2 regions of the Mesorhizobium sp. Pch-S genome follow, and region 2 is predicted to be linked to the other one. Evidence: riboswitches for the same ligand, from Rfam matches in the RefSeq annotation. Region 2 holds a riboswitch; the other holds the start of a gene.

Region 1 (16,091 bases), 1.9 Mb from region 2:
CATTCTTGTTTTCCCTCCACGTCGGCCGAAACGGCCTGAGTTTGCCAAACATGTGCCGGCAAAGCGAGGAAGCACCAGCGCCGGGCTTCGATTGGTGCTCCATCTGCCGAAGGCAAGACAGGTGCAACTCTCCCCACGATAACGACCGGCTCACGCAAAGGTGACCCGCCCACGGCCGCATCGGGTTGAAGCGGGCGGTCCGGCTGCTAGCCTGATTTCGGGGTTGTTCCCCCGGGGCGCGGAACCGGTCGGCGATGAGCGCTGCCGGTCAAGGCCGTGCCTGCTGACCTTTGGAGTCCGATCAATGGCCAGTTTCGCCCTTTCCCGTCGCACCGTCATGGCAAGCGCCAGCGCTCTCGCCACCGCCGCCATCCTCGACCTGCCCGCCGGTATCGCTCCGGCCCGGGCGCAGGACGCACCCGCGAGCCACAACCCCGGCTTCTATCGCTACAAGGTGGGCGACATCACCGTCACCGCCCTCAACGACGGTTTCGGCAAACGCCCGCTCGAAGGTTTCATCCGCAATGCCGAGCTCGCCGACGTCGAGAAAGCGCTGGAAGCCGCCTATCTGCCAAGCGACGCGCTTTCGATCTCCTACACCACGCTGGCGCTGCAGATCGGCGACAGGCTGGTGCTCATCGACACCGGCAATGGCGATTCCGGCGCGCCGACCTCCGGCGTCTGGATGAACAATTTCAAGGCCGCCGGCTTCAAGCCGGAGGATGTCTCGACCGTCATCATCAGCCATTTCCACGGCGACCACATCAACGGCTTCCGTCTCAAGGACGGCACCGCCGTGTTCCCCAACGCCGAGGTCATGGTCCCGGCTGCCGAATGGGCGTTCTGGATGGACGATGCCAAAATGAACGCCGCACCGGAAGCCGCCAGGAACGCCTTCGCCACCGTGCGCCGCGTCTTCGGCCCCGTCGCCAAGGACGTGAAACAGTTCGAAGCCGACAAGGAACTCGTGCCCGGCGTGACCGCGATCGCCGCTCCGGGCCATACGCCCGGTCACACCGTCTTCGCCATCACTTCCGGCGAAGGCAGGCTGATGGCCCTGTCGGACACAACCAACCATCCGGCGCTGTTCGTGCGCAATCCCGACTGGACGGCGATCTTCGATATGGACGGGCCACAGGCGATAGAAACCCGGCGCAAGCTGCTCGACATGGCCGCAGCGGAGAAGATGCAGGTCGCCTTCTATCACGCCCCCTTCCCCGCAACCGGCCACATCGCCAAGGCAGGCAACGGCTTCGAACTGGTGCCTGTGCAATGGAGCAGCGCGATCTGATCGCATGAAAGCAAAAGGCCGGGACACGTCCCGGCCTTTCATCGTCAGCGGTGGAGGACTGGCGATCAGCCGCCCCCTGGGCTCAATAGATGTCGAAGTCGAAATATTTCGACTGGATCTTCTTGTAAGTGCCGTCGGCAACGATGGCGTCGATGGCGGCATTGAACTTCTCACGCAGTTCGTTGTCTTCCTGGCGCACGGCGATGCCGGCCTCGGTCTCGGTTCCCTTGACGTCGCCGATCATCTTGCAGCAGTCCTTGGCCGAGCCGTTCTTCATCCAGTCGACCAGCACGAACTTGTCGGAAAGAACGGCATCGAGGCGGCCGTTGACGAGGTCGGTCACCGCTTCTTCCTGCGTCGGATAGAGCTTCACGTCGGCGCCGGCCTTGGCATAGACGTCCTGCGCGTAGTCGGCCTGGGTGGTGGAGGCCTGCGCGCCGACGGTCTTGCCCTTGACCGCCTCGCCGTCAGTGCCGGCCAGCGAGCTGTCCTTCAGGGCGACCAGCGCCAGCGGCGTGGTGTAATATTTGTTGGTGAAGGCGACCTGCTTCTTGCGCTCCGGCGTGATGCTCATCGAGGCGATGATGGCGTCGAACTTCTTGGCCTGCAGCGCCGGTATCATGCCATCCCAGTCCTGCGTGACGAGTTCGCATTCGGCCTTCATCTGCGCGCAGAGCGCATTGGCGATATCGATGTCGAAACCCTCAAGCTTGCCGTCCGCGGTGAGGGTATTGAAAGGCGGATAGGCACCTTCCGTGCCGATCTTGATCTTGTCGGCGGCAAAGGCGCTGCTGGCGCCGGCCACCATCATCGTTGCGGCCGCCACCGTTGCGAACCACCTGGACATTTTCATCATGTTCCCCCTCGGGTTGGTCTTGTTGTCCGTGGACAGCCAAGCACGCCGCCGAGGGCCAGGCAAGCGTAGGATGCGACGTGGCCTTGCTGCTTTAGATGGGTGGCTCGGCAGTCGGATCAACGCGCTCGTTCCTTCGGCAACGGCAACCCTTTTCCATTCGGCGTTGACCGTGCCTCGGGATTGGGTAGGATTTCGGAGGCCGTGCAGCCTGCCGCTCGCTCCGTTTGGATTGGTGAATGCACACGATCTGGTTGACCCTTTGGGCGACTGTCAGGAAGGCGAGCACTGACCCCGATTGCGCCCATGAAAGGATCGAGCCGTGAATACGATCAATCGTGCGAAGACTATGGCAAAGGCATTGCGCAAGGCCCTGGCCGAAAAGCAATCGCACCTGTCGCATAGCGCTTGTCTGGAACTGATCGCCCAGCAGCTTGGATATTCCAGCTGGAATGCCCTGTCGGTCGCCCACAGCGAAGACATCGGCATAACCGTTTCAATCTTTGTCGAGCACGGACGAGAACAGGACGCCGCGCGATTCTACGAAGAGGCCTTTGATGCCGTCCGGACGAAAGTACACGATGGGGTGGCGATCGATTTGCAGGTCGGCGAAATGGCAATTTCCGTCATGGGTTCCAATCCTCGGCGCGAGGCCGAGCCTTGGCGCGGGGGCCCGTTCTTCCCCAAGGATCACGGGGCCGTCAGCATGACCCTGCGGCTGGAGGTAAAAAACGCCCGACTGGTGACGGCAAGAGCAATAGCAGCGGGAGCCATCGTTCGCGACGCGTTGCAACCGACCGCCGAGGGATGGCTTGCGGCTGCGATTTTCGACCCGGCAGGCCACATTTGGCAAATCTGCCAGCGCAGAAGCCTTGCGTCGTGAGATGGTTGGGCAGCCGGCTGCAAAAAATGGGATAGGGCAATCAGTTGCCGACCTATTCCCCTACTGCTCATCTTGCTGCCCGGAAGTGCTTCGACAGCTTGAGACCCTGCGCCTGGTAGTTGGAGCCGAGGTCGGTGCCGTAGAGCGCGGTCGGCCGCTTCAGCATATGCTCGAAGACCAGCCGGCCGACGATCTGGCCATGGTCGAGGATGAACGGCACTTCATGGCTGCGCACCTCCAGCACCGCACGGCTGCCAGTGCCGCCGGCTGCGGAGTGGCCAAAGCCGGGATCGAAGAAACCGGCATAATGCACGCGGAATTCGCCGACCAGCGGATCGAACGGCGTCATCTCGGCAGCGTAGAGCGGCGGCACATGCACCGCCTCCTGGCTGACGAGGATGTAGAACTCGTCCGGATCGAGCACCAACTCGCCGGCGCCACTGCGATAGAGCGGCTCCCAGAAATCGACGATGTCCTGAGCGGCGCGCTTGTCGACATCGACCAGCCCGGTGTGGTGCTTGCCGCGATAGCCGACCAGCCCGTCCTTGTCGCCGGCGAGGTCGATGGACAGCGCGATGCCGCCGTTGGAGATGTTGGGCGGATCGATTGCCACCAGCGTCTCGGCGCGGTGCAGCGCATGCAGTTCGTCCTCCGACAGCAGCGCATTGCCGGTGCGGAAACGGATCTGCGACAGGCGTGAACCGGTGCGGACGACGATCGGGAAGGTTCGCGGGCTGACTTCGAGGTAGAGCTGGCCACGATAACCGGCAGCGACCTTGTCGAACTCCTGGCCATGATCGGTCATGACACGGGTGAAGATGTCGAGCCGGCCGGTGGAGCTTTTCGGATTTGTCGAGGCGGAAATGTGATCCGGCAGTTCCAGGCTCTCCAGCAGCGGCACGATGTAGACGCAACCCGTCTCCAGCACAGCGCCATCGGCGAGGTTGATTTCGTGCAGCTTGAGCCGGTCGAGCTTGGCTTCCACCGTGCTGTGGGGACCAGGCAGGAAGCTGGCGCGCACCCGATAGGCTTTCTCGCCAAGGCGAAGGTCGAGGCTGGCCGGCTGGATCTGGTCGTCATCGAGCGCTCGCGGCGACTTCAGGCTGCCCGCATGGAACAGCGCCGCGATAACCTGATCGGGAAGAATGCCTGTCTTGCGCAATGACAACTCCACAGGTGGCTCAAGTCAGCCAGTCCTCCATGCTCTTAATGAAGCCGGCAATTGACGCAAGCCGCCCCCGGGTCTAAAGGGTGCTTTATCCCGTGGTGATTTGGCCGGTCGGCTTGCAGCCACGTTAAACAAGTCGCTAAAGGACCGCAGGGCCCGACAAAGGCCGTATGGACCGGTTGCGACTTCGCGGCCGGTTTTTTTGTGCCTGTCAGTCATATGGCGGCCAGTTTTTGTGTCGGAACGGAACCATGACCGAGAAAAAGCGCAACTGGAAACCCGCAACCCAGCTCGTCCACGCAGGCACGCTGCGATCGGGCTTCGGCGAGATGTCGGAAGCGATGTTCCTGACGCAAGGCTATCACTATGACAGTGCCGAGCGCGCCGAGGCCCGCTTCAAGGGCGAGGAGCCGGGCTTCATCTATTCACGTTATGCCAACCCGACCGTCGACATGTTCGAAAAGCGCATGTGCGCGCTGGAAGGCGCCGAAGACGCCCGCGCCACAGCGTCGGGCATGGCAGCGGTGACGGCCGCCGTGCTGTGCGGCCTCAAGGCCGGCGACCATATCGTCGCCGCGCGCGCGCTGTTCGGCTCCTGTCGCTGGGTGGTCGAGACGCTGGCGCCGAGATACGGTATCGAGGCGACACTGGTCGACGGCACCGAGATCGAGAACTGGGAAGCCGCGGTCCGGCCCAACACCAGGCTGTTCTTCCTGGAGAGCCCGACCAACCCGACGCTGGAGGTGGTAGACATCGCGGCTGTCGCCAGGCTTGCCAATTCGATCGGCGCCAGGCTGGTGGTGGACAATGTCTTCGCCACACCGTTGATGCAGAAACCGCTGGAGCTCGGCGCGCACATCGTCGTCTATTCGGCCACCAAGCACATTGACGGCCAGGGCCGCTGCCTCGGTGGCATCGTGCTATCCGACAAGAAGTGGATCGACGAAAACCTGCACGACTATTTCCGCCACACCGGCCCGAGCCTGTCGCCGTTCAATGCCTGGGTGCTTTTGAAGGGGCTGGAGACGCTCCCGCTGCGCGTGCGCCAGCAGACCGAGGCCGCAGCCAGGATCGCCGACTTCCTGGCCAGCCATCCGAAGGTCGGAAGGCTGATCTATCCCGGCCGCGCCGACCATCCGCAGGCCGACATCATCAAGAAGCAAATGACCGGCGGCTCGACGCTGATCTGCTTCGACCTGAAGGGCGGCAAGAAATCGGCCTTCGCCTTCGAGAATGCGCTCGACGTGGTGCTGATCTCCAACAATCTGGGCGATGCCAAGAGCCTGATCACCCATCCAGCGACGACGACGCACAAGAACCTGACCGACGAGGCCCGCGCCGAACTCGGCATCGGCGACGGCACCCTGCGCCTGTCGCTCGGTCTCGAAGACACCGACGATCTGCTGGAAGATATCGAGCAGGCGCTGGCCAAGGCTTGACGGTCCAGAGCGGGATGCGACGAAAGGAACCGCAGTCCGCTCTGTTCCCCGCTAGCGCAGCGCCTTCGGCGCGACCGAGCGCCAGCTCATCGTCATGGCATGGCGGACGGTTTCCTCGTCCGCCTTTTCCAGCCAGACCCGCGTCCAGCCCTTCTGACCCCAGGAGCCGGGGATCGGTTCGAACTGACCGGCCGATGTTTCGAGCAGCAGCCGCTGCTCGTCCGGTGCCAGCTTGATGACGGCGCGATTGTCCTTAGGCCGCAATGTGGCAAAAATCTTGCCGCGGACACGGAAATCGGTGACGTCGAAATGGCTGCTCTGCTCGGCTCCGGGAAAACCGAGCGCGATCTGGCAATAGCGGTCCTCCAACAGCATAGCCAACCTCCCCGACGATCATGCCGCAAACCGGCCGGCAGCGATACCGCTGAAAAGATCAAGCGCCCGACAGAACCTCCTCGGCCTCTTCGGACTTGGTGGTGATGTTCATGGTGTTGCCGCGCCAGTCGATGGCACCACCGAGCCAGCCGCGCAGCCAGATGGCCGGGACCATGACGTCGCGCACCACCATCGCCGCAATCAGGCGTGGCGAAGCGTACCAGCCCTTAGCCAGCGCCAGCGCGTATTCCGGCAGGTAGACGGCAGCCAGTACCAGCAAGGTGGTCGAGAACATGTCGGCGCCGGAGCCAGCAGCGGCAATCAGCGCGAACAGCAGCGGCATGGCCGCGCCGACAAACAGTTCCGGTGCAAAAAACAGCGGGAAAGTGACGCGGCGCAGCCTCGCCCAGCGGGCCTGCCGCGACCATACGGCTTCGACCTTGCGGTGCCCGAGTGGCTGCTCGAACGGCGAAGCCACCAGATGGACCTTCAGGCCAAGTCCGTTGACCAGCTTGGTCGCTGCGGCGTCCTCGGCGATCTCGGCGGCCAGAGCGTGAATCCCACCATTGGCATCAAGCAGCGGTTTCGACCACAACATGCTCTTGCCCTGCGCAAAGCCGAGACCGGCGGCAGCACCGGTATATTGCCAGCGCGCCTGCAGCGTGTTGAGGAAGGCGCATTCGACCTCGGCCCAGAAACCGTCAGGGCGTGAGCCGACCGGCGTCGAGCAGACGAGGCCGCTGTCGGGGCGCCACGCCAACATCATGTTCTGGATGTAGTCGCGCGGCATCAGCACGTTGGAATCAGCCAGGATCACCCAGTCGTGCCGCGCCGCCTCCCAGCCTTTGACGCAGTTGTTCAGCTTGGGATTGCCGCTGATGCGGTCGTCGCCGAACAGGAGCCGGGCCGGTATGTCTGGGAAACGCGCCATGGTGGTGCGGATGGCCAGCGCGACCGGGTCGTCGGTATGGGCGACGCAGAAGATCAGTTCGTAGTCCGGCCAGTCGAGACGGAAAGCGCGTTCCAGCGTCTCGGGGGTGAAGGGCTCGATCCCGCGCGCGGGTATGACGATCGAAACCGGCGGCGCATCGCTGCGCGGTGCCGGCGCCGTGCGGCGTCGTTCCAGCTGGGACCACGCCAGTCCTATGGAAACGAAATTGGTGAGAAGCAGGGCGGCAGAGAAGGATGCGGCAGCGATTGTCAGGTCCATGAAGTCAGGTCACTCCCGGAAACGCAGGCTTCAGAGCGCCGCGCGTCCTCTTGGACGCGCAAAGGACGCTCTAAGACTTTGATCTGGCGTATGATCCTTTCCGGAATCGATTCCGATTTCGAGGTCATGCGCTAGCCTTGCAATCTGATGTCCGGGAATCGTCACGGGACCGGACGCGATCGGCGCACACCATCACCGTTTCATGTCGTGCACATGACAGAAGGTTGACCATGACAGTCCGTGGGCGGAAACTCACAGCTGTCTTTGGTACCGAGTCGCATCAGGTTTCTCATGTACAGCGCAGTCACCCGCAACATCGTGGTCGAGGTGGAACCCTTCTACCTGGAGGACCGCTCTGACCCGGACGAGCGTCGTTACGTGTGGGGCTATCGGGTGACGATCGACAACCGCTCGAACGAGTTCGTGCAGTTGCTGTCGCGCTACTGGCACATCACCGACGGCCAGGGACAGGTCGAAGAAGTGCGCGGACCGGGAGTTGTCGGCGAAAAGCCGGAACTGAACCCCGGCGACAGCTATCAATATACGTCAGGCTGCCCGCTTTCGACGCCATCGGGCATCATGGTCGGGCACTATACGATGCGCAATGCGCGTGGAGAGCAGTTCGACATCGCCATCCCTGCCTTCTCGCTCGACCTGCCGAACGCCAGGCGCGTGGTAAACTGAGGCCCCCCTCTCCCCTTGAGGGAGAAGGGAACATGCCATCCTCACACCGTCGAAGTCCGGCGCCAGATCACCAGGCTGACAAGGACCAGCAGCGTTGCGGCGGCGGCGATCACGCCGAAGAAGGCCTGGTCGAAGGCGGCACCCGCCAGCGCGGTCAGCGTCTGCGCTTCGGCCGGCGCCAGCCGCTCGGCGACAAGCAACGCTTCGTCGAGACTGTCGCCCGCCTGTGCGGCAATGCCTTGCGGCAGCACCATGGCATAGGTGTAGAGGCCCGACATCAATGAGCCGAGAAAGGCGATGCCGAGCGCGCCGCCAAGCTCGAAGGAGACCTCCTCGATCGAAGCCGCCATGCCTGCCCTTTCCTCCGGAGCCGACAACATGATGACGCTGGACGCCGCCGTCATCGCTGCGCCGAAACCGAAGCCCATCAGCGACAATGCGGTCAACCACAGCCAGGTCGCGCCCTGATAGGCCAGCAGATAGGCAATGAGCATGGCCCCGGCCAGCAACAGCGAAGACCACAGCACGCGCACGGCGCCGAGACGCGGCAGGGCCAGTCCGGTCAGAGGGCCGGCGATGAAGGCGGCGAGCGGGATCGGCAGGATGATCAGGCCGGCCTGCAACGGCGAGAGGCCGAGCACAAGCTGCAGACGCTGGCTGAACACCAGCTCGACGCCGATCAGGGCCGCCGACGCCACCATGGCTGTCGCCACACCGGCCGAGAAGCGCGAATTGGCGAAGAGCGAGAAGTCGATCAGCGGGGTCCGGCTGGCAAGCTGCCGGCGCACGAAGACGATCATGGCGACGAGACCGATGGCAAAGGCGAGCGCGGCGGCGAACCAGGACGGATCGCGCTTGGCCATTTCCTTGATGGCATAGGTCAGGCCGACCAGCCCGATCATGACCTGGACGGAGCCGACCAGATCCCAGGGGTGGTCGCTGTTGCCCGGCCGATTGGGCAGCAGGGTCGCGCCGGCCAGCAATGCAATGAGCACCACCGGGACATTGATCAGGAAGACCGAACCCCACCAGAAGTGCTCCAGCAGCGCGCCGCCGACGACGGGGCCGAAGGCAGCACCGCCGGAAGCGACGGCTGCCCAGACACCGATGGCGAAGGCCCGTTCCTTCTCGTCGATGAAGGTCAGCCGGATCAGCGACAGGGTGGCCGGCATCATCATGGCAGCGCCCAGGGCAAGCAACGCCCGCGCCGCGATCAGCCATGCCGAGGTCGGGGAGAAGGCGGCGCCGAGCGAGGCCAGGCCGAACACGACGAGGCCGGCCAGGAACATGCGCTTGTGGCCGAGCCGATCGCCCAGTGTGCCGACACCTGGCAGCAGGCCGGCGACGACCAGCGGATAGGCATTGACGATCCAGAGCTTTTCGGTCGCCGTCGCCCTGAGGTCGTGCGTCAACGTGGGGAGTGCGGTGTAGAGCACCGTCATGTCGATGACGATCAAAAACAGCGCGCTCGACACGATGGCCAGAACCAGCCAGCGGTTGGACGGGGACATGATGGCTTCCTTCAGTGTACGTTCTCTCGCGGCCTTGAACGGCCACGAGCACGCATATAAATACGATCGTATTGAAATGGAAGGGGTCAGATGTCAGGAAGACCGCGCAGCATCGACCGCGACAAGGTCCTCGACGCCGCCGAGACGGTGGTGACCGAATTTGGCGCATCGGGGTTGAGCTTCGACGCGGTGGCGAAAGCCGCCGGTATCACCAAGAGCGGCGTGCAATATTGCTTCGGCACCAAGGACAATCTGATCCGCGCGATGATCGCGCGCTGGGCGGATGCCTATGAAACCAAGGTCGTGAAAGAAGCCGGGCCCAATCCGTCGGCGCAGGCGATGATCCGGGCGCATCTTTCGGTGACACGCGACGAGGACGAGGAAGAACACTCGCGTTCCGCCGTCATGATGACGGCGCTGCTGGAAGCACCCGACCGCGTGGCGGAGAGCCGGGAGTGGTACAACGGCTTCCTGGGACGGCTCGACCTGTCGAGGCCGGCGGACCGCCAGATCGCCGTGGCATTCCTGGCCGGCGAAGGAGCTTTCCTGCTGAGGGCACTCGGCCTGATCACCCTGGACGAGACCGATTGGCACGCGCTGTTCACGGATATGCTTAAGCTGACGCACACCGACGGACAGTAGGCCGGACCGCAGGCCCATCGCATCCGCGACTTCGGCTCTGGCGTTCCGGCAGCAGGATCGCCAGGAGTTGGTTCGGTCAGTCTCCTCGCCTATTCGGCTGCGACCGGGCGGTCCTTGTTCTCGTCGAACAGCGACGGTTGCGCGGTCCCTTCAACCAGATGGAGATCCGGTTTCTTGCCCTTGCGGACGAAACTCAGCAACCATTGCGACAGCCACTCCATGTACAGGTAGATCACGGGTGTGACGAACAGGGTGAGTACCTGCGAGACCATCAGGCCGCCAACCACGGCAGCGCCCAGCGGCTGACGCAGCTCCGCACTGGCGCCTTCACCGATGGCGATCGGCAACGTTCCCATGATGGCGGCAAGCGTTGTCATCATGATCGGACGGAAACGCATGACGCTGGCCTTGTGGATCGCATCGCGCGCACTTCGTCCCTCGCGGCGCAATACCAACGCCACGTCGATCATCATGATACCGTTCTTCTTGACGATGCCTATCAGCATCAGAAGTCCGATGACGGCGATGACCGAGACATCCATTCCCGCCAGCCGCAGCGACAACACCGCGCCGAGCAGTGCCGAAGGCAGGCTGGTCAGGATGGTCAACGGATGGATGAAGCTCTCATAGAGCATGCCGAGCACGATGTAGATGGTCAGGATTGCGCCTGCGATCAGCAGCCCCTGGTTGGCGAGCGAATCCTGGAACGTCTTGGCCGTACCCGAGAAGGAGGTGGCAATCGTCTTCGGCACGCCGATCTCGGCCTTGAGCGCCTCGATGCGGGTCACGGTATCGCCGAGCGATATGCCCTGCGGCAGATTGTAGGAGATCGTCACCGCCGGCAGCTGGCCGAGCTGGTTGATGGTGAGCGGTCCTGCCGTACGGTCGACACGAGCGAAGGCGCCCAGCGGCACCAGCGAACCACTCGCCGTGCGGAACTGGATCGACAGCATGCGCTCCGGCGACCAGTCGATCTTCGGATCGAGTTCGGTGATGACCTGATAGCTGTCGGCAGCGCCGAAGATGGTCGTCACCTGATCGGTGCCGAAACCACCATAGAGGCTGTTCAGCAGAGTGTTGGTGTCGACACCCAGGGTGGCCGCCTTGTCGCGGTCGACAATCAGCGAAGCCTGCAGCGCGGTATTCTGCAAATCATTGTTGACGTCGGCGAACATCGCGTGATCGGCCTGCATCGCGTCCGTCAGTTTCTGCGCCCAATCATTGGTCTCGTCGGTCTTCAGACCCTGGACGACCAGCTGATAGGCACTGGCCGAAGAACGCGACCCCAGCCGCAGGTTCTGCACCGGCTGCATGAAGGTGCTGATGCCTGGTACGTCGGCGAGTGGACGCCTGAGGCTTGCCATCACGTCCGCCATCTCGGGCCGTTCGCTCTTCGGCTTCAGTTCGACGAACAGCGATCCCTGGTTGAGACCACCCGAGCCGAAACCGCCTCCAACCGTCGACGAGACATGCGCCACATAGGGCGATTTCTCGAAGACCTCGGCGACCTGGGCCTGCAGCTTCACCATCGCATCGAACGAGATGTCCTGGCGCGCACGGGTCGAAACGGAAATCTGGCCGATGTCCTCCTGCGGCAGGAAGCCCTTGGGTGAGACGGTGAACAGCCAGACCGAAAGCGTCGCGGTGCCGAGGAAGACCAGGAAGACGATCACATGATGTGCCAGGCACCAGGTCAAAACGCGATCATAGGCTCGTGTCAGCCAGCCATGCTGGTGCTCAGCCGCCTGCCCTGCCTTGTGGCCCTTCGGCAAGGTCAGGAGATGCGCCGACAGCATCGGCGTCAATGTCAGCGACACGAACATCGAGGCCAGGATCGCCACCGTCACCACGACCGCGAATTCGTTGAAGATGCGGCCGATGACGCCGCCCATCAGCAGAACCGGGATGAACACCGCCACCAGCGAAATCGACATCGACAGAATGGTGAAGCCTATTTCGCGTGAGCCCTTGACGGCGGCCTGGAAGGCCGGCAGGCCATCCTCTTCCATGTGCCGATAGATGTTCTCCAGCATGACGATGGCATCATCGACGACCAGACCCACCGCGAGCGTCAATCCCATCAGCGAGATGTTGTCGATGGAGAAGCCGAGCAGGAACATCACGCCCAGCGTGGCAATCAGCGAGATCGGCACCGCCACGGCCGGGATGATCGTCGCCGTCACGCGCCGCAGGAAGACGAAGATCACCAGAACGACCAGCCCGATGGTCAGCAGCAAGGTGAACTGGACGTCGTCGACAGCGGCGATGATCGAGGTCGAGCGGTCGTTCATCAGCTGGATCGACGCTGCTGCCGGCATCTGGTCTTCGAAGGACGGCAACATCGCCTTGACCCGGTCGACCACCTCGACGGTGTTGGCATCAGGTTGACGCTGCACGGCCAGGATGATGCCGCGCGTCTTGTCGAACCAGGAGGCCGAGGTCGTGCTCTGCACGGAGTCGATCACACGCGTGACGTCGCCAAGACGGACTGGGTTGCCGTTCTTGGTCGCGATGATGATCTTGGAGAAGGCGGCCGCGTCCTGCAGCTGCGTATTGGTGGTGATGGTCAGCTGCTGCTGGCTGTTCTGCAACACGCCAACCGGCGCGTTGCTGTTGGCTGACTGCACCGCTGCCTGCAACTGGTCGATGGAGATGCCGCGCGCGGCCAGCGCGGTCGGATCGATCTGGATGCGCACCGCGTATTTCTTCGAGCCCCAGACCATGACCTGGGCGACACCATCGATGGTCGACAGCGAAGGCGAGATGACGTTCTGGGCAATGGCGTCGAGGTCGGTCAGCGGCACCGTATCGCTGGTCAGCGCCATCAGCAGGATTGGCGCGTCGGCCGGATTGACCTTCCTGTAGCTTGGCGGCGACGTCATTTCCGGCGGCAATTGCCGCTGCGTTCGCGCGATCGCCGCCTGCACGTCGGCCGCGGCGGCGTCGATATCGCGGTTCAGCGCGAACTGCACGGCGATCGAGGTCGAGCCCAGCGAATTGGTGGTCGAAATCGAATCGACACCGGCGATGGTGGCGATCTGCTTGATGAGCGGAACCGCGACTGATGTCATCATCGCGTTGGGCGATGCACCAGGCAGGGAGGCCGAAACATTGACGGTGGGGAATTCCGCGCTCGGAAGGGCAGCAACCGGCAGGAATTTATAGGCAAACAGACCGCCCAGAATGAGCGCGATCGACATCAGCAGTGTCGCGACGGGCCTGCGGATGCAGAATTCGGAGATCATGGTCGGTCAGCCCGCCGTTTCGTTTCCGTTTGCCTTGACGGCAGCCTTGGGAGACGTGCTTCCGCCAGTCCCATTCTTCCCGGCGCCTTCCGCTGCGCGCACTGCGGTACCCGGCTTCAGGCTCAGCTGGCCGTCCACCACCACCTTGTCGCCATCCTGCAGGCCGCTGGCGATAGCGCTCTCATTCTCGTGGCTGATTGCCACCTTGACCGGCCGCGCTTCGACCGTGTTGTCAGGCTTGACGACATAGACAAACGAGCCTTGCTGGCTGGGCTGCACGGCTTGCGTCGGCACCGTGACGACCTGCGGCATGATACCGGCGTTGACCGTCACGTTCACATATTGCCCCGGCCACAGCTTCAGATCGGCATTGGGCACCGTCGCCCGCGCGGTAATGGTGCCCGATGCCGTGTCCACAGTGGAATTCACGAAGTCGACCGTTCCGGAACCGATCGGCGCCGGGGTGCCATCCTTGTGCAAGGTCACCGAAACCGAACCCGGCTTCGCCACTGCCTGCTGCAGCAGCGAAAGGTCGGCCTCCGGTAGATTGAAGGCGACACGCAGCGGATCCATTTCGGTGATCGTCACCAGCGGCGTCGCTCCGGTACCGGTGCTTCCACCGGCCGTAACGAGATCGCCAACACTGACGCTCACGGCCCCTAGCCGACCGGAAATCGGCGCGGTGATGGTGGTGAAGCCAAGTTGGACCTGGTCGGCATCTATCGCCGCCTGATCCGCAGCCACCGTGGCCTGCGCTGCCTTCTGCGCAGCCAAAGCCTGGTCATAGGCCTGCTGTGTGCCAGTCTGCCTGGCAAGCAGGCTCTTGGCCCGGTCCAGGTCGGCATCAGCGCTCGCCGCCAGGGCCTGATCCTTGGCCAGCGTCGCCTTGTCCTTCTCCAGTTGCGCCTTCAGGGCGCGATCATCGAGCGTAATGAGAAGATCGCCCTGCTTGACCATCTGTCCGTCCTCGACGGCAATGGTCATGACCTGGCTGGCGACGCGTGCATTGATGTTGGCGACAGCCGGAGACGCCAGGAAGCCGATGGCGTAACGCTGGATCGGGAAATCGGTGACCTTCGCCATCGCGGTTGCCACGGTGACGGCATTGCGGCCGGCACCTTGCCCACGGCCACCTCCGCTATTGTTGCCGGTAGCGGCCTGGGCCGCGATTTCCTTTTCCCCGAACGGCAGCATCTGCCAGACTTTCGAGGCTTGGGCAGGCCACAGATAGGCCCCGGCAGCGACGACCAGAACGCCTCCGATGATCCCGACGAGTGCTTTGTTGCGAACCGTCAATGCGCCCTCTCGATCTAAGGTCAGGCCCTTGCCTGCCGGTCACGGCGCATCCGTATTCACCTCATTGGATGAGGTCGTGCGCGATGAATCCCAGCCTAAGATAGCGCAACTTCGCGACTGAAAATGGTCAAAACGGCTTCATTACAAAGATTTAATGCACTGCACAAACTCACGGCGGCGTGATCGGCGCCTCAGCGCAGCATCGGCCAGAGCGTCGCGGCAAGCGCCAAACCCATGACGATGTTGAACCATTTCAGCTTTACGGGATCCGACAGGAAGCCACGCAACGCCACGCCGAAGCCGGCCCAGCCCGAAATGGTGGGCAGGTTCACGATGGCAAAGGTGATGGCGATCACCGCCACGGAAAGGAATGGCCTGTCGGGATTGGTGTAAACTGCCATCGCGGTCACCGCCATCACCCAGGCCTTGGGGTTGACCCACTGGAAAGCGGCCGCTTCGAGCAGTGTCATCGGACGCGCCTTCTGCTCGCCACCGCTCCCCATCGAACGTGACGTCGCTATCTTCCAGGCAAGATAAAGCAGATATGCGCCGCCGGCGATCTTCAGCGCCGTATGCAACGCCGGAAATGCCGTCAAAGCCGCCCCCAGCCCGAGACCAACGGCAAGGGCCAGGATCAGAAAACCGACGCTGATGCCGACCATGTGTGGAATGCTACGGGCAAAACCGAAGTTCACGCCCGAAGCCAGAAGCATGAAGTTGTTCGGTCCCGGCGTGACCGAAGTCACGAAGGCGTAGACGACAAGAGCGATAAACGTGTCGAAGGACATAACGAGGGTTCGATATGGTGCCGGCAAAACAGGTCAGGCTAGTTGACCTGTCTCCCGGTGCAAGTCACGGAAATTGTTGTCTCGGTGACAATGCCGCCGCGGCGGCGGCACGTCACATCCCTTGAGGTCCGCGGTTCATCGCCGCCACACCGGTGCGGCAGATCTCGACAAGACCGAGCGGGCGCATGATGGCGATGAACTGATCGATCTTGGAGCCCTTGCCGGTGATTTCGAAGATGAAATGCTCGGTGTTGGCGTCGATCACGCTGGCGCGGAATGCGTCAGCAAGTCTCAGAGCCTCCACACGGCTGTCACCGGTTCCCGCCACTTTGACCAGGGCAAGCTCCCGCTCCAGCGGCCGCTCCTGACCGAGTTCGGTCGAGCGCACCGTAAGGTCGACCACGCGATGCACCGGCACGATACGCTCGAGCTGATGCTTGATCTGCTCCAGCACATGCGGCGTGCCGCGCGTCACGATGGTGATGCGCGAAAGGTGCTTCTCGTGCTCGGTCTCCGAGACGGTCAGGCTTTCGATGTTATAGCCACGGCCCGAGAACAGACCGATGACCCGGGCAAGGACGCCCGGCTCGTTGTCGACCAGCACCGACAAAGTGTGGTTTTCCGGCTTTTCCGTCTCCTTGGCGATGAAGTAGGCGGAACCGGTGGGTTGAAGGTGCTGTGCGTTCATAAGATGAATCTCGATTTC
Region 2 (16,091 bases):
TCCGGCAGGGTTTTGCTGCCCTTTCCATGCTCGGCAACGAACCGACGATGCCGCTGAAAGTGGTGAAGGGCCGCGCCTCGCTGGGCTTCATCCCGCTCGGAACGATCAAGCCGGTGGAATAGGGCAGTCGGCAGTCGGCAGTCGGAACTACTCGCTCGGTTTTCAGAAATCACAAGGCGGTTTCTGGATACGTCCCCGTTGTTCTACGACTGTCGATTGCCGACTGCCTCACTTGCCCGGATGCTCCACCACCTGGCGTCCGAAGTCGGGAACATCGATATCCTGACCGGCCTGGATGATCGAGCGGCGGATGGCCCGGGTGCGGGTGAACAGGTCGAACAGCTTGTCGCCATCGCCCCAGCGAATCGCCCTTTGCAGCGAGGAAAGATCCTCCGAGAAGCGCGCCAGCATCTCCAGGATGGCATCCTTGTTGTGCAGGCACACGTCCCGCCACATGGTGGGATCCGATGCGGCAAGGCGGGTGAAGTCGCGGAAACCCGAGGCCGAATATTTGATGACCTCGGACTTCGTCACATTGGCCAGGTCGTCCGCGGTACCAACGATGTTGTAAGCGATGATGTGCGGCAGATGCGAAACGATGGCAAGCGTCATGTCGTGATGCTCGGGCGTCATCGTGTCGATGTTGGAACCGCAGCGGCGCCAGAATTCCGACAATGCCTCCAGCGCTTCTGGATCGGTATCCGGCAGCGGCGTGAAGATGCACCAGCGGTTGTCGAACAGGTCTGGAAAGCCGGCATCCGGGCCTGAGTTCTCGGTACCGGCCAGCGGATGGCCGGGAATGAAATGCACGCCCTCCGGCACGAAAGGCAACATCTGTGCGACCACCGACTGCTTGGTGGAACCGACATCGGTAAGGATGGCGCCCTTCTTCAGTGCCGGTGCGATCTCCTCGGCCACGGCACCGGAAGCGCCTACCGGCACCGAGACGATGACAAGATCGGCGTCCCGCACCGCCGCCTTTGCATCGGTCGTGTAGCTGTCGCCTAATTTCAGCTCCTCTGCACGTTTCAACGTCTCCGGACGGCGGGTGGAGATCGCGATATGGCGGGCAAGCCCTTCCCGGCGCACCACGCGCGCCAGCGAAGAACCGATCAGGCCGATGCCGATGAGGGCAATCTTTTCAAACAGGGGTTCGGACATTTTTTCAGCTTTTCAGGAATTCGGTGAGTGCGGCGACCACGCCGCGATTGGCTTCTTCGGTTCCGACCGTCATCCGCAGCGCGTTGGGAAAACCGTAGCCGGCAACGCGCCGCAGGATATAGCCTCGCTCACTCAGATACGCGTCCGCCGCAGGTGCGGAATGTTTCCTGTCATCCGGAAAGTGGATCAGGATGAAGTTACCGACGCTGGGCGTCACCCGCAGGTCGAGCCGGGTCAGTTCTTCGGTCAGCCACGACACCCAGGTTTCGACATGCTGCACGGAGCGCTCGACATGGCCGCGGTCGCGGATAGCGGCTTCGCCTGCCGCGATCGCGGTGGCACTGACGTTGAAGGGATCGCGGACACGCTCGAGCGCATCGACGACATGCGCTGGTGCATAGGACCAGCCGATACGCGCACCGCCGAGCCCATGCACCTTGGAGAAGGTCCGCGTCATGACGACATTCTCGTTGCCTGCGACCAGCTCGACGCCCGCTTCGTAGTCATTGCGGCGCACGAATTCGGCATAGGCAGCATCCAGCACTAGAAGCACGTTCTTCGGCAGGCCGGCATGCAGGCGTCGCACCTCCTCGAAAGGAATGTAGGTGCCGGTGGGGTTGTTCGGATTGGCCAGGAAAATCATCTTGGTGCGCGGCGTTACGGCCGCAAGGATGGCATCGACGTCGACATGCTCGTTGGCTTCCCTGGCCACCACAGGCGTTGCGCCGGCTGCCAGGATGAAGATGCGATAAGCCAGGAACCCGTGCTCGGTGTAGATCGCCTCGTCGCCGATGCCGAGATAGATGCGCGCCAGCAGCCCAAGCGCTTCGTCGGAGCCGTTGAAACACTGGATGTTGGCGACGTTGAGCCCATGCGTATCGGCGATTGCCTGGCGCAGCCTGGTCGCCTGGCCATCCGGATAGCGCTCCAATCCCGCAGCTGCCTCCTGCGCGGCTTCGACAGCCTTCGGCGACGGTCCGAGCGGATTTTCGTTGGCCGAGAGTTTATGGACCTTGGCGACACCATGCGCAGCACCCTTGCCCGGCACGTAAGCCTCGATATCCATGATACCGGCGCGGGGTTGCGGACGAAGCAGATCGGTTGCCTTGGTCATGTCAAAAGTCCGTGATTGACGCCTCCGGGCCGAAGGCCAGAGCGTTTCCGTTTTTCGCAGAAACGCGAAAACGCTCTAAGTTTTTGTTTTGGCCGCATTTTCGTGACGCCACGTGATTCCGCCTGGCTACAAAAAATGCTCCAGGGCGGAAATACCGCCCGTACCTGCGATTGTCGAGGAAAACCGAGGCTGGCCTGCCGAATGACCATCGATTGACGCCATCGCTTGGTCGGCGTATTAGCAGGGCATTGATCCGTGGTGATTTGGCCGGTCGGCTTGCAGCCACGTTAAATAAGTCGCTAAAGGGCCGTTTGCGATCCGTAAACCGGCTTTGCGACAGCAATGCCGGTTTTGTTTTTTGGAGTTCGCAACGTGCCGATCAAGATCCCCGATCAGCTCCCCGCCCGTGAAGTTCTGGTCAAGGAGGGCGTGTCCATCATGGACGAGCAGACCGCCCTGCGCCAGGACATCCGCCCCCTCCAGATCGGCCTGCTCAACCTGATGCCCAACAAGATCAGGACGGAGACGCAGTTCGCCCGGCTGATCGGCGCCACGCCGCTGCAGGTCGAACTGACCCTGGTCCGCGTTGGCAACCACAAGGCCAAGAACACCTCCGAGGAACACCTCATCACCTTCTACCAGACCTGGGACGAGGTGAAGGATCGCAAGTTCGACGGCTTCATCATTACCGGCGCGCCGGTGGAGTTGCTGCCTTTCGAGGACGTGACCTACTGGAACGAACTCCAGCGCATTCTCGACTGGACGAAAACCAACGTCCATTCGTCGTTCTTCATCTGCTGGGGAGCTATGGCGGCCGCCTGGCATTTCCACCAGGTGCCCAAACACACGCTGGAGGAAAAGGCGTTCGGCGTCTTCCGCCATCGCAACAACGCGCCCGCCTCCCCCTATCTCTCCGGCTTCTCGGACGATTTCGCGATTCCGGTGTCGCGCTGGACCGAAGTGCGGACCGCCGACATTCCCGCAGGTTCCGGGCTGGAACTGCTGATGGACTCGGAAGAGACAGGCCCGAGCCTGCTTGCCGAGCAGGCCGGCAACCGGCTCTATATGTTCAACCACATCGAATACGACTCGACGTCGCTCAAGGAAGAATACGATCGCGACGTCAATGCCGGCGTGTCGATCGCGGTACCGCACGAATATTATCCGGACGACGACCCCAGGCGCCCTCCGCTCAACCGCTGGCGCTCGCACGCCCACCTGCTGTTCGGCAACTGGATCAACAGCGTCTATCAGACCACCGCCTACGACCTGGAAAACATCGGCAGCAAGCGCTGACCGAAGGCCCGGACCGCGCCTGTCAGGCGCGGTTTTGCGGCCGGAATTGCTTAAGAACAAAGCGTTGGAGCATTTGCGCGTTTCCGACAAGATCGGAAGCGCTCTAGGCTATGCCGCTGCGGCGCGGTGCTCGCGGAAGGCGCAGGCGATGGTGCGCAGCGCGTCACGCGAACGCTGGTCGGTCAGCGTCGAATGCAGCACGATTTCCGAGGACGGCAGCGGCGGCAGGTTGAACCTGCGGCTGACTTCGACGGTACCGACCGGTGCGAGCCGCTCGGAGAATACGGCCATGGCAAGCCCCGCTGACACAGCCGCCATAACCACCGACGAGCCACCGCCAAGGAATACTTCCGTCCACGCGATGCCGGCATCGTCAAGTGCATGGGTGCCGATGTCGCGCACGCCGCATGCGGGAGACAGGGCGGCAAGCCGTATCGGCTCGTCTGGCCGGCAACGGAAGTTGGGGGCGGCGAACCAGCCGAAATGCTCCGGCCCCAAAACCTCGCCGTCGCGGCGGTCGTCCTCGCGCCGCACGATTGCGGCATCCAGTTCTCCACGATCGAACGCATCGAGCAGATTGCGCGAATTATCGACCTGCACCTCGATGGTCAGCGCGGGATCATGTTCGTTGAGGCGCGCCAGCAGCGTCGTCACTTCCGGGCCGGCGACGTGGGCTGCGATGCCCAGTGCGAAACGGCGGGCACAGGAGAAGAGCCCGGCAACGGCGCGGTCGTGCGCAACGAGAAACTCACGCGCAGGCTGGATGAACACCGCCCCCTCCGCCGAAAGCCGCACATGACGCGGCGTGCGTTCGATCAGCTTGCGGCCAACCTTCTCCTCGAGGCGCTTGAGTTTCACGCTGATCGCCGCCTGGGTCGTACCCAACGCGTCGGCGGCGCGGGTAAAGCTCTGAAGGTCGGCGACCATGACAAAGGCCTGCACGGCCTCAACGTCTAGTGACAACATTGTCAGCATACCAATTTGTTATCTCTGAAATAGAGATACATCGCATTTTCTTATGTTCAAGCTGCAACTATCTGGAACTCGGATTTCACAACGCAATTGAGCGGCGTGGGCGTGGACATCGCCTCCGTCGACGCCGGAGGTTTTTGATGGCTACCCCCAATAGAAACGGCCTCGTGCTGGCGGCCGTGTGTCTGTCAGCCTTGATGTTCGGCCTGGAGATCTCGAGCGTGCCGGTGATCCTGCCCACGCTGGAACGTGTGCTGCAGGCCGATTTCAAGGCCATGCAGTGGATCATGAATGCCTATACCATCGCCTGCACCACCGTGTTGATGGCGACCGGAACGTTTGCCGACCGCTTCGGCAGGAAATTTGTCTTTGCCATCACGGTCGCGGCTTTCGGGTTGACCTCGCTGATGTGCGGCCTGGCCCCCAACACCTCGTTGCTGATCGTCGCGCGCTTCCTGCAGGGCATGGCTGGTGGCGCCATGTTCATCTGCTCCATCGCCATTCTCTCGCACCAGTTCCAGGATGGCAGGGAACGCGGCAGGGCCTTCGCCATCTGGGGCGTGATTGCCGGCATCGGTCTCGGCTTCGGGCCGATCATCGGTGGCGGCATCGTCGCCCTGTCCACCTGGCAATGGGTTTTTCTCGTTCACGCACCGCTGGCGGTGCTCTGCCTGATCCTCACCTATGCCGGCGTCACCGAATCGCGTGATCCGCAGGCCAAGAAGCTCGACATTTTTGGCATCGTCACCCTCAGCGCCGCGGTTTTTGGCCTTGCCTATTAAATCACCCAGGCTCCCGACTTCGGTGGTTTCCTGAGCCCCGCGGCGCTCGGCATCGCCGCCGCCACCATCGTCGGCTTTATCGCATTCGTGCTGGTGGAGCGCTACCACACCCACCCGATGTTCGACTTCTCGGTCTTCAAGATCCGTGACTTTTCCGGCGCGATCGTCGGCTGCGTCGGCATGAACTTCAGCTACTGGCCTTTCATGATCTACCTGCCGATCTATTTTTCGGTCGGGCTGGGCTATGACAGCACCAGGACGGGTCTTGCGGTGCTCGCCTATACGGTGCCTTTCCTGGTGATGCCGCCGATCGCCCAGTACCTGCTGGCACGCTTCAATGCGCGCATCGTCATTCCGCTCGGCCTGTTCACCATCGGCCTCGGCTTCATCCTGATGTGGCTGGGTTCCGCTTCCGAGGCGGCAAGCGGCCTCACAGTGCTGCCCGGTGCGCTCGTTGCGGGCATCGGCCTTGGCCTGACGACGACGCCGGCCACCAACATGACCACCGGTTCGGTGCCCGCAAGCCGTGCCGGCATGGCCTCGGGCATCGACACCAGCGCCCGCCTGATCGCGCTTGCCATCAACATTGCCGTGATGGGTTTTGTCCTTGTCGAGGGCATCCTGCACGGGCTGAAGAAGGGCCTGCCGAACGCCCTCGACGGAGTTGACCTGCGTGCGATCGCCGAAAAGATCGCAGCCGGCAACACCACGACGTTGCACGATGCCAGCCAACCGGGCCTGGTGGTGCCCGCGGAGGTGGTCCACTCGGCTCTGGTCGAAGGTTTCGGTTGGGTGATGCTCTATGGCGGTCTCGGCGTATGGATCCTGGCCGCGCTGTCCTTTGCCATTTTCGGTTCGAGCAAGGCCGGACCGATCTCCGCATCCGAGGCACGCGCGGAATCACACGTCCTCTGATTGCAGTGGGTGTCTCGTTCGAAAACCGCCCCGCCAGCAACGGGGCGGTTTTCGTCTTAGTTCACGCGCTCCACGCTCTCGTCGTCGCGATCATGCCTGGCACCGCTGCCATTGCGCTTGCTACCGTTTCCGTTGCGCCTGCGGATCAGCGGTGGCGGCTCCAGCGCGCCGGCCCGTATCCGCGGCGGTTTCAGCGCCGGCAGGTCGGCGCATTTGATGATCTCGAGTGCACGCGGGAAGAAGTTGTAGTTGTGCTGGCCGCGGCCGATGTTGACGACACCTGCCTTGGGCAGGTGTTTGCCCAGCATGGCGAACACACGTTTGGCAACCGTGCCACTGAACGTGTCCATCGCCTCGTCAATCACCACCCAGTCCGGCTTCTGCAGGGCGAGCCTGGCGAAAGCCACCAGCCGCTGTTCTTCCTCGCTGAGTTCCCTGTCCCATCGCGCATGGCGATCAAGCGACGGCGCGAGGTGATCAAGACCGGCCTCGGCCAGAACACTCTTGACGCTCGCATCGTCGATACCGGTCACGCCATCGACCAGCACTTCGCGCAGCGTGCCGGGCGCAAAATAAGGCGTGCGCGGGACGAAGGCGAGATTGGCACGCGCCGGCATGCCGATGCGCCCTGCCCCCCATGGCCACAGCCCGGCTACTGCCCGGAAGAACAGGGTCTTGCCGGCACTCGGATCGCCGGTGATCAGCACATGCTCGCCCGGTTCGATCGTCACCGACTTCTGCGCCAGTCTCGAACAGCCCGATGTCGCCCCCACGATCAGGTCCTCGAACACCATGGTGCCGTCCCCGGTTTCGAACACCTCGATATGCTGTTCATTGCCATGCAGCTGATCGGTCTCCTTGAGCGCCATGCGGAAGTCGGCGACACGCATCAGCGTCGCGCGCCAGTCGGCGATCGCGCCGATGTTGTTGACAAACCAGCGCAAGGAGGAATGGACCTGGTTGAAGGCGCCGACCGCCATCATCAGCCCACCGAAAGTGATGTCGCCGGCGAAATAGACCGGCGCTGCCACCAGGATCGGCGCAACCACGGTGATCCAGCCATAGGTGTCTGTGACCCAGCCGAGATTGATCTGGGCGCGGAAGATCCGCATGATCGAAGCGATCAGCGCGGCGAGATCCGCTGCCAGCCGTCGTTTCTCGCTTGCTTCGCCGTGCGAAAGCGCGATGGCATCGATGTTCTCGTTCACCCGAACCATGGAGAAGCGCAGGTCCGCCTCGCGCGCATAGCGATCGCTGTTCAGCCCGATCAGTGGCCGCCCGACCAGCCAGCTCAGCCAGGACGCAATCCCGGCATAAAGGAACGCGGCCCAGACCATATAGCCTGGAATGGCGATGGCGTGTCCGCCGATGTTGAAGACGAACCCCGAGGAGAGTGCCCAGAGCACACCGACGAACGACACCAGCAGGATGAAGGATTGCACCAGACCGACGCCGAGATCGGTCGAAAGATCGGACAGATGCCCGGCATCCTGCTGCAGGCGCTGATCGGGATTGACGCCGATCGCTCCCGCATTGGCGACGCGGAATGCACGGTTCGGTTTCAGCCATTCCTCGATCAGGTCGATGGTCAGCGCCTCACGCAGCTTCAGGCGAAAACGCTGGTTGAGCCATTGCTGGCCGATGTTGAGGACGAGCAGCCCGCCTGCAATCATCGCGAAAACGACGAGCTGATCGAGAAAGGCGGTCAGGTCGCGCCGTTGCAGCGAATCGTAGAACGGCTGGTTCCAGCGATTGAGCAGGATCTGGCCATAGGCCGTGGCGAGAATGACCGCGAGAATGCCGCCGCCGAAGATCAGCAGCGCGCGGCGTCCTGGCGAGAGACTCAACCCCTGCCGGACCGTGGCCACCTGATCGCGAAGGCTGCTCATTTCGGCCTGGACGGTGCCGGATACGTCGCTCATCGCCATTGCGCTCCGGGAACGCCCAGCCCGCTGGGCTCCTTGATTTGCCGACCGAGCCGCGTCGCACCTTGCGGTGAAAACACCGGCACGAAGACTCGACGCGATGCACGCTGCGCCACCGGCACGCCCTGGTAGAGCCGCTTCTGTGCCGAGACCGCGATCACGCCGGAGAAGATCGGCCACAGCCGCCGCCCGGCGCTTTCAAAAAGCGATTGGAAGCGCATCATGAAACGGCGTTGCGAGGGCGGGAAATAAAGTCCGTCCGACCAGGCGGCCGGGGTAAAGTTCGCCTCGCGCAGCAGCTCTGCGATCTGCCCACGCGAATAGGGTCTCCCGGTGCCAAACGGCGTGTGTTCGAAACGCGCCCACACGCCGCGCCGGTTCGGCACGACGATGACGACATGACCGGCCGGCGCCAGCACGCGCCAGACTTCATTCAGTGTCTCGCGCGGATTTTCCGTATGCTCCAGGGAATGGATCAGCAACATGCGGTCGACGGAAGAATCGACCAGCGGCAGTTCCTCGTCGAAGACCAATGCGGTTGCCGACGGACCGGCAGACGGCCAGATCACCGCACCCTGCGTGGCCGGCATGAAGGCAAGCGCTCGCTCCGCGTCGGCACCGAAACGCTCCAGCCATGGCAGCGCATAGCCGAGCCCGACCAACCTTTCGTTGGGCACGGAAGCCCAGATCGACGAGAGTGCCATAGTGATCGAACGCTCGGCCAATTGTCCAAGCGGCGAGGCATAGAAGGAGCGCAGGTCGACAATATCCGAATGCATGGGCTGGACCGTATCTGCGGGAAGGCTGGTGTCAACAAACAGCGGTGCTGATGACCGTATCCTCCGACAAGTAGGGTCACGCCGGCATCTTTAAAGCATGTCGCGCAAAAGTGCGCAGCGGTTTTGCGATAACGACATGCGGGAGAAGAAAAACCTCATGCGCAAGGAGCGAATCTGAAAGATCGCGACACGCATTAGAGGGTGACAGGAACGGCCGATCACCCTATCTGTGCGGACGACAAGGGAGACCGGCGATGGCGATCGAAATCGAACAGTTCATGTGCCGCCAGGATAATTTCGGCGTGCTGCTGCGCGAGCCGAAAAGCGGCGCGGTGGCTCTCGTCGACGCGCCGGAGGAAGCCTCCATCACCGCCGCCATGAAACGCAGCGGCTGGACACCGAAAACCATCCTGACCACCCACCACCACACCGACCATGTCGAAGCCAACCTGACGCTGAAGCAGCGTTTCAATCTGGAGATCATTGGCCCCGAGGTCGAAAAGGCCAAGATCCCCGGCATCGACCGCACCGTGAAGGGCGGCGACACCTTCAAGCTTGGCGAAGAGACGGTCGAGGTCATCTTCACCCCGGGCCACACCGCGGGTCATGTCTCATACTATTTCCCGCAATCCGGCGTCGTCTTCACCGCCGACACGCTGTTTGCACTTGGCTGTGGCCGCCTGTTCGAAGCGCCGGCCGCCGTGATGTTCGAATCATTGAAGAAGCTCGCCGCACTCCCGGCTGACACAAAGGTCTATTGCGGCCACGAATACACCTTGTCCAACGCCCGTTTCGCGCTGACCGTGGATCCAACCAACTCGGCCCTGAAGGAGCGCGCCGCGAAAATCGAAAAGCTGCGCGCCGCCGACAAGCCAACCCTGCCGACAACGATCGGAGAGGAACTCTCCACCAATCCGTTCCTGCGCTGGCACGACCCGGCGATCCGCCGCCATCTGGGCATGGAAAAGGCGAGCGACGCCGAGGTCTTCGCCGAAATACGCAAGCGCAAGGACGTGTTCTGACCATGACGCCAGCAGAGATCGTCGCGGCTCTCGACATGCAGCCGCACCCGGAAGGTGGATGGTATGTCGAGACCTTTCGTGACGCGCCGCAAGGCGGGCGTGGCTATTCGACGGCGATCTATTTCCTGCTGGAGCGCGGCCAGGTCTCAGCCTGGCACCGGGTCAAGGACGCTTCCGAAATCTGGCACTACCACGCCGGCGCTCCGCTGGAGTTGTCGTTGCATCGCGAAGGCCATGGCGTGACCCGGCATATGCTGGGCGTCGACCTTGCCGCTAATCAACGTCCGCAGATCGTGGTGCCTGCGGGCTGGTGGCAGACCGCGACCAGCCTTGGCGACTGGACACTCGTTGGATGCACCGTGGCGCCGGGCTTCAATTTCGGCGCGTTCGAAATGGCAGCGCCCGGCTGGCAGCCCTCCTAGCGCATCCAGTGCCTTGCGGCGCTTCTTCCCGGAAATCGATGTCGATTTTCGAGCGCTAGGCCGCAAGCAGGAAGCCCAGCGTGATCGCCAGCTGCGCCAGATAGTAGAGCACCCACACCGCATAGCGCATCCAGACCCGATGCCGCTCCACCGCTTCGGCCAGGAATTTTTCGATCGCCAGAAGCGCGTCTGATGCCATGAACAGGATCGCACCCCCGATCACCAGCGTGTTGCTGGTGGTCAATGCAGTCACCCCCATGGCGAAGATGGCGGTGACATAGACGGCAACCGAGACTTTGAGGTCCGAACCGATATGCGGCCACAGCAGGCGCAGCATGCCAAGCGCGAAAACAGCCATAGTCAGGGCTGCCACGATGTGCCAGGGCGTTCCGGTCAATGCCGGCACCCCGCCGCCCGCGGCAGCGAACAGGGCGACATAGGCGAGATGGGCAGCCAGGAAACTGCCCAACCCGCCGAGGAAAGCCTTGTCGCCATCCTGTGACAGGAATGCGTCGCCCAGCGCACTGAGCACCAGTGCGGCGACCAGCAGCACCGGCCCGCCTTGCAGATAGGCGAGCACGGCAAGCAGCGCGACCGCAAGCGTCTTTGCCGCCGAGCGCTTCCATGACGGAGGCCTGTCGATGGCAAAGGCATAGAGCACGGCTGCCACGATGGAGAAGATCAGCGTGCCGTTCGGCGTCGCTTCGATACCACCGGGAAAGGGCATCATGCGCCAGCTCCGTTCTCGACCGCCTGGCGCTTGCCGAACAGCAGCGATTTCGCCGCCAGCACGGCGCCACCGGTGATGAGCACGCAGGCAGCAAGAATACGCAGGCTGGGTTCCGCAAAACCGGCGACGATCAGCACCAGCGTGGACAGAAGTGGCGCGGCATAGCTCGCCGCGCCCAGCACCTGGATGTTGCCGCGCTTCACGCCGATGTCCCAGGCGTAGAAGGCAGCTCCGACCGGCATCAGGCCCAAACCGAACACCGCCAGCCATTGGCCGGCGTTTGCGGGCCACACGGTCTGCTCGAGCAGCAGGTGGCAAACCAGGGACAGCACCGACGTCGCCAGGCAGAACCAGGTGACGATGGTGGTCGGCACCGATGGAAAGCGCCGCGACAGAAGCGAATAGGACGACCACAACACCGCGCAGACCGCAGCCATTGCATAGCCGAAACCATAGCGGGGATCGAAGGCCAGTCCGCCACCCTTTGTGACGATCAGGAAAGTGCCAGCAAGGCCGAGCAATGCACCGGCGACATGATTCCAGGCCAGCTTTTCACCCGGCATCAGCGCCGAACCGAGCACGATCAGCAACGGCCACAGATAGGCGATCAGGCTCGCCTCGACCGCTGGCGCGTTACGCAGCGCCGTAAAGTAGAAGAAATGATAGCCGAACAGACCGCCGATGCCGATCACCCACACGATCGCCGGGATCGGCTCCGGTTTGGCGGCCGGCATGAACAACCTGGCCACGAAGCCGACGCAGGTGCCGATGGCAAAGGTGATTGCCGAAAGCTGGAAAGGCGGCATCGTCCCGGAAGCGTCTGTGAGCAGAGCCAGCAAGGCCCACATCGCCACGGCCGAGAAGCCTATCAATGTTGCGCGCGCCATGTCCCCTCCGGTGGCGCATCTTCGCGCGCCTAGCTTTTTGCTTCGAACCGTCGCGCCTTGACGGTGATCGTGCCGATTTCCGTGCCGACCGTGGCATGGATCGGCGCATATATCCCGGTTTGGCCGAGCGGCGCAAACGTCACCATGATCTTCGAACGATCGCGCAGGAACTTCAGCGCCTTGCGTCGCTGCGCATAGCCGGACACCGGCTGAAACGTCATCAGGCAGGTAACGGTCGGCCCCTGATAGCCCTTCACCGCCATCTTGCCCTTGCTGACCGGCGTCAGCACCAGATTGGCGCGCATCTCGCCATCATACATCTTCACCGTGCGGCCGCAGACTTCATCCAGGCTGTCGGCACGGATGACCGTCGCACCGATCGGATCGGCGACGCCCTTCAGGTCGCCGGCATCGAGCGGCAGCCAGTCGTCGCCGCGCGGTTTCGGAGGTGGCAGTACCTTGGAGGACGATACCGCGCCGCCGGAGAAGCGGATGTCAACCATCGAGACTTTCTTGCCCGAAGTGTAGTCCGCGCGGAAAGCCTGTGGCTGGATGCCGGCGCGCGAAAACCGGCCGGACGCCGTCAACGTACCGGTGGTGTCGTCGAAGATCAGCGCCAGCCCGGCCGCCGAAGCTCTGCCATCGATGGTGTATTTGTCACCTTCGTAGCGGCTGTCGAAACTTGACCGCGCCACGGTGATGCCGAGAAAGGAAATCGTGTATTCGCCGTGGAAAGCTTCCGCGGCAGGCGCCGAGGAGGTAGCCATTGTGGTGCTGGCAAGCAGGGCGGCAAGGACAAGGGTCGGGCGCGGCATCGAAACGTCGGTCCTTTCAAGATTGGCTCTAATGTCCCTGGTGGCTTCTCAAGCGGGCAAATCCGGCGAATCTATGGGGCGCCGTCAAGGCATTTGATGATCTGAAGCATGGCTTGTCCCTCAACGCCGCAAATGCTGTTGCGTTGCACCATCAGCCTGTGAAATATGCATCCTGCAAAACGCCGGAGAGCCGGCGAACCAAAATTTGACCCGGAGAGGCCCGATGAACGCTCCCGCCGCAGCTTCCACCACTTTCGTTCCCTTGCGCCTTGCCGGCCGTTCGGTTGCCGTCCAGGCGACCGCCGTCTTCCTCGGCACGCTGTTCCTCGCTGCTTCCTCCTGGATCGAGGTGCCGATGTTCCCGGTGCCGATGACCATGCAGACCTTTGCCGTCACGCTGGTCGGCGCGCTGTTCGGCTGGCGCCTCGGCCTCGTCACGGTTCTCGCCTGGCTGGGTGAAGCTGCCGTCGGCTTCCCGGTTCTCGCTGGCGGTGCCGGCGGCCTCGCCTATTTCGCCGGCCCGACCGCCGGTTACCTCGCTGCCTTCCCGATTGCTGCCGCTTTTGTCGGCTGGCTGGCTGAACGCGGCTGGACCGCCGAAGGCCGTCTGGTTCGCAACGTCGTCGCCATGCTGGCCGGCAACGCCTTCATCCTGGTGTTCGGCACGCTGGTGCTGGCCGGCATGATCGGCGCGGAAAAGGCCTATACTTTCGGCTTCGCCCCGTTCGTGCTCGGCGGCATTCTGAAGGCCGTGCTGGCGACCGCGACCATCGAAGCTGTCCGTCGCGGCAAGATCTCGCTCTGAGACGTGATTTCGCGGATCTGACGTGACCGTCCGCATCCGCGGCCACCACCTGCTATGCATGCTGACCTATGTCGGCAAGGGCTACAGTGAAGCCTTCACGAAAGGCTACGACAAGGTGGTGCAACGACTGAGCAGCGGCGAGGACATGCTCCTCGTCGCCGGCCCGGACGACATCTGCCAACCATTGCTGGCCGACTCTGATCCCCATTGTTTTCGGGACACCGTGCCCGAACGCGATCGGCTTGCCGCCAACGCAGTCGAGACGCTGATCGGCCGTCCAATCCGCGTTGGCGAGCGTTTTTCCCTCGATGCGTCGACGATAAAACGCATGCGCGAGGCGTTCCATGCCGGGACCACGCGCCAGGCCTGCAACGGCTGCGAATGGTTCGATCTATGCAGCACCATCGCCGATTCCGGCTTCAGAGAAGTCAGGCTCGACCACCGGCACGCAAAAGCATAGCCATATGCTGGTGATATCGGCGCTTGCATCGGCTGGTTGACTGATTGCTAAGCCGAACAACGCTTGACGCACCGGCGAAATGCCACTATGGAACGCCAACTTTTTCCTTGAGGCCGCCGAAAGCATCGCGCGCCATCTGGCGTGGCTCGAAGGTTTGGCCCGGTATGAACTGAAGGTAGCAAAAATGTCCCGCGCTTGCGAACTCACCGGCAAAGCCGTCCAGACCGGCAACAATGTGAGCCACGCCAACAACAAGACCCGTCGTCGCTTCCTGCCGAACCTGGTCAATGTCACGCTGATCTCGGAAGCGCTGAACCAGAACGTGCGCCTGCGCATTTCGGCCAACGCCCTGCGTTCGGTCGAGCACCGCGGTGGTCTCGACGCGTTCCTGGCCAAGGCCGACGAGAAGGAACTGTCGCAGCGCGCTCGCCTGCTCAAGAAGCAGATTGCCAAGAAGAACGCTGGCCAGGCCGCTGCCTGATAGCTTTCAGGCGGGGGACGACCGCCTGAGCATCGGATTGTCCAGCCTGGCTTGAACCATCCGATGCTCGAATGAAGGACGCGCCGCCCGTCCCGGCCAGGCGCTCCGCTGGTTCCATTACCCAGGATAAAAAAATGCGTTTCCTTTCGCAGTATTTGCCCTTCGTGGTCGCCATGGCTGTTGTCGTCGTGGCTTCGAACATCCTTGTTCAGTTCCCCATGCAGGGACAGGTCGGTGCGCTGTCGCTGGCAGATATCCTGACCTGGGGTGCGTTCACCTATCCGTTCGCCTTCCTCGTCACCGATCTCGCCAACCGCCGCTACGGGCCGGCTGTGGCGCGCCGCATCGTCTTCGTCGGCTTCATGGCCGCCGTCATCTGTTCCATCGTTGCGCCACCGCTTCTCTTCCGCGCCGGCCTGATCGAGTTCGACACCGCGGCTGCCCGCCTGGTGCGCATCGCCTGCGCTTCCGGTGCAGCCTTCCTGACCGCGCAGCTTCTCGATGTCACGGTGTTCAACTGGCTGCGCCGTCAGAGCTGGTGGCGTGCGCCAATCTTCGGAACACTGGTCGGTTCGGTGTTCGACACGCTGATTTTCTTCTCGATCGCCTTTTCCGCCGCCTTCGCCTTCATCGGTCCTGACGATGCATTCGCATTGGAGAATGCACCGCTGCTCGGCCTGTTTTCGGTCGAAACCATGCGCTGGCTGTCCTGGGCATTGGGCGACCTCTCGGTGAAGCTCATCATTGCCGTCGTCGCACTGATCCCCTACCGCCTGATCGCAGCGCGCTGGAGCCAGCCCGTAGCGGTCCGGCCTTGATTCCCTGGGAACAGCTCGACGCCGCCAGGACACCTGACGGCAAGCAGGAACTGCGCTTGAAGCGGCGCGGCAGCGAATTCTCCATCATGCTCGGTTCCAACGAGCTGATGAACAGTCGCCTCAGCGGTTCGGAGGAAGCACTCGCCCGGCTATCGCTGGAGAAACTCGGCAAGCACGACCGCATTCATATCCTGATCGGTGGCCTCGGCATGGGTTTCACCCTGCGAGCCGCCCTTGCCGAACTTGGCAGCGACGCAAAAATCACCGTCGCCGAACTGGTGCCGGCGGTGGTTGCGTGGGCGCGCGGCCCGATGACACCCATCTTCAACGGTTGTCTCGACGATGCACGTGTCGCCATCAGGCAAGGCGACGTCACCCGCGTCATCGATTCCGCTCGCCGCGAATTCGATGCCATCCTGCTTGATGTCGACAATGGGCCCGAAGGGCTGACCCAAGACAGCAATGACACCCTTTATAGCTTTGCCGGTCTCAAGGCCGCGCGTAACGCGTTGAAGCCGGGTGGCGTGCTTTCTGTCTGGTCTTCAGGACCGGATCGCGGCTTCACCCGCCGCCTGCAGCAGAGCGGCTTCGCCGCGGAGGCAGTCACCGTGCGTGCCCACGGCAAGCGCGGCGCCAAGCACACCATCTGGCTGGCCGTCAATCCGCGCTAGCATTCCTTTGACGAGGCGCGCCGTCTGACGACGCCC

Evidence for each region. Region 2 has a riboswitch for S-adenosylmethionine ahead of metA (homoserine O-succinyltransferase). Riboswitches for the same ligand answer to the same signal wherever they lie in the genome.
Region 1: it holds a riboswitch for S-adenosylmethionine, as region 2 does, so the genes downstream of both, C1M53_RS22965 (O-succinylhomoserine sulfhydrylase) here and metA (homoserine O-succinyltransferase) in region 2, are expected to answer to the same signal.

Annotation. Positions count from the first base shown of each region.
Region 1 covers NZ_CP029562.1:4,893,880-4,909,970, reverse strand. The annotation lists gene C1M53_RS22985 (MBL fold metallo-hydrolase) at 305-1,291, shown strand; gene C1M53_RS22980 (ABC transporter substrate-binding protein) at 1,374-2,102, opposite strand; gene C1M53_RS22975 (glyoxalase superfamily protein) at 2,467-3,027, shown strand; gene C1M53_RS22970 (2'-deoxycytidine 5'-triphosphate deaminase) at 3,095-4,195, opposite strand; SAM riboswitch at 4,281-4,358, shown strand; gene C1M53_RS22965 (O-succinylhomoserine sulfhydrylase) at 4,447-5,634, shown strand; gene C1M53_RS22960 (MmcQ/YjbR family DNA-binding protein) at 5,686-6,009, opposite strand; gene C1M53_RS22955 (glycosyltransferase) at 6,068-7,219, opposite strand; gene apaG (Co2+/Mg2+ efflux protein ApaG) at 7,511-7,903, shown strand; gene C1M53_RS22945 (MFS transporter) at 7,945-9,414, opposite strand; gene C1M53_RS22940 (TetR/AcrR family transcriptional regulator) at 9,505-10,056, shown strand; gene C1M53_RS22935 (efflux RND transporter permease subunit) at 10,146-13,301, opposite strand; gene C1M53_RS22930 (efflux RND transporter periplasmic adaptor subunit) at 13,308-14,597, opposite strand; gene C1M53_RS22925 (LysE family translocator) at 14,789-15,385, opposite strand; gene ilvN (acetolactate synthase small subunit) at 15,498-16,073, opposite strand.
Region 2 covers NZ_CP029562.1:3,025,944-3,042,034, reverse strand. The annotation lists gene C1M53_RS14190 (DUF2125 domain-containing protein) at 1-122, shown strand, start outside; gene C1M53_RS14185 (prephenate/arogenate dehydrogenase family protein) at 229-1,161, opposite strand; gene hisC (histidinol-phosphate transaminase) at 1,166-2,275, opposite strand; SAM riboswitch at 2,521-2,598, shown strand; gene metA (homoserine O-succinyltransferase) at 2,648-3,571, shown strand; gene C1M53_RS14170 (LysR family transcriptional regulator) at 3,680-4,537, opposite strand; partial or broken gene C1M53_RS14165 (MFS transporter) at 4,684-6,240, shown strand; gene C1M53_RS14160 (ABC transporter ATP-binding protein/permease) at 6,297-8,162, opposite strand; gene C1M53_RS14155 (class I SAM-dependent methyltransferase) at 8,159-8,944, opposite strand; gene gloB (hydroxyacylglutathione hydrolase) at 9,199-9,966, shown strand; gene C1M53_RS14145 (cupin domain-containing protein) at 9,969-10,388, shown strand; gene C1M53_RS14140 (lysoplasmalogenase) at 10,444-11,118, opposite strand; gene C1M53_RS14135 (EamA family transporter) at 11,115-12,005, opposite strand; gene C1M53_RS14130 (DUF3108 domain-containing protein) at 12,035-12,820, opposite strand; gene C1M53_RS14125 (biotin transporter BioY) at 13,044-13,625, shown strand; gene C1M53_RS14120 (DUF1284 domain-containing protein) at 13,648-14,085, shown strand; gene rpmB (50S ribosomal protein L28) at 14,270-14,566, shown strand; gene C1M53_RS14110 (queuosine precursor transporter) at 14,701-15,384, shown strand; gene C1M53_RS14105 (hypothetical protein) at 15,381-16,055, shown strand.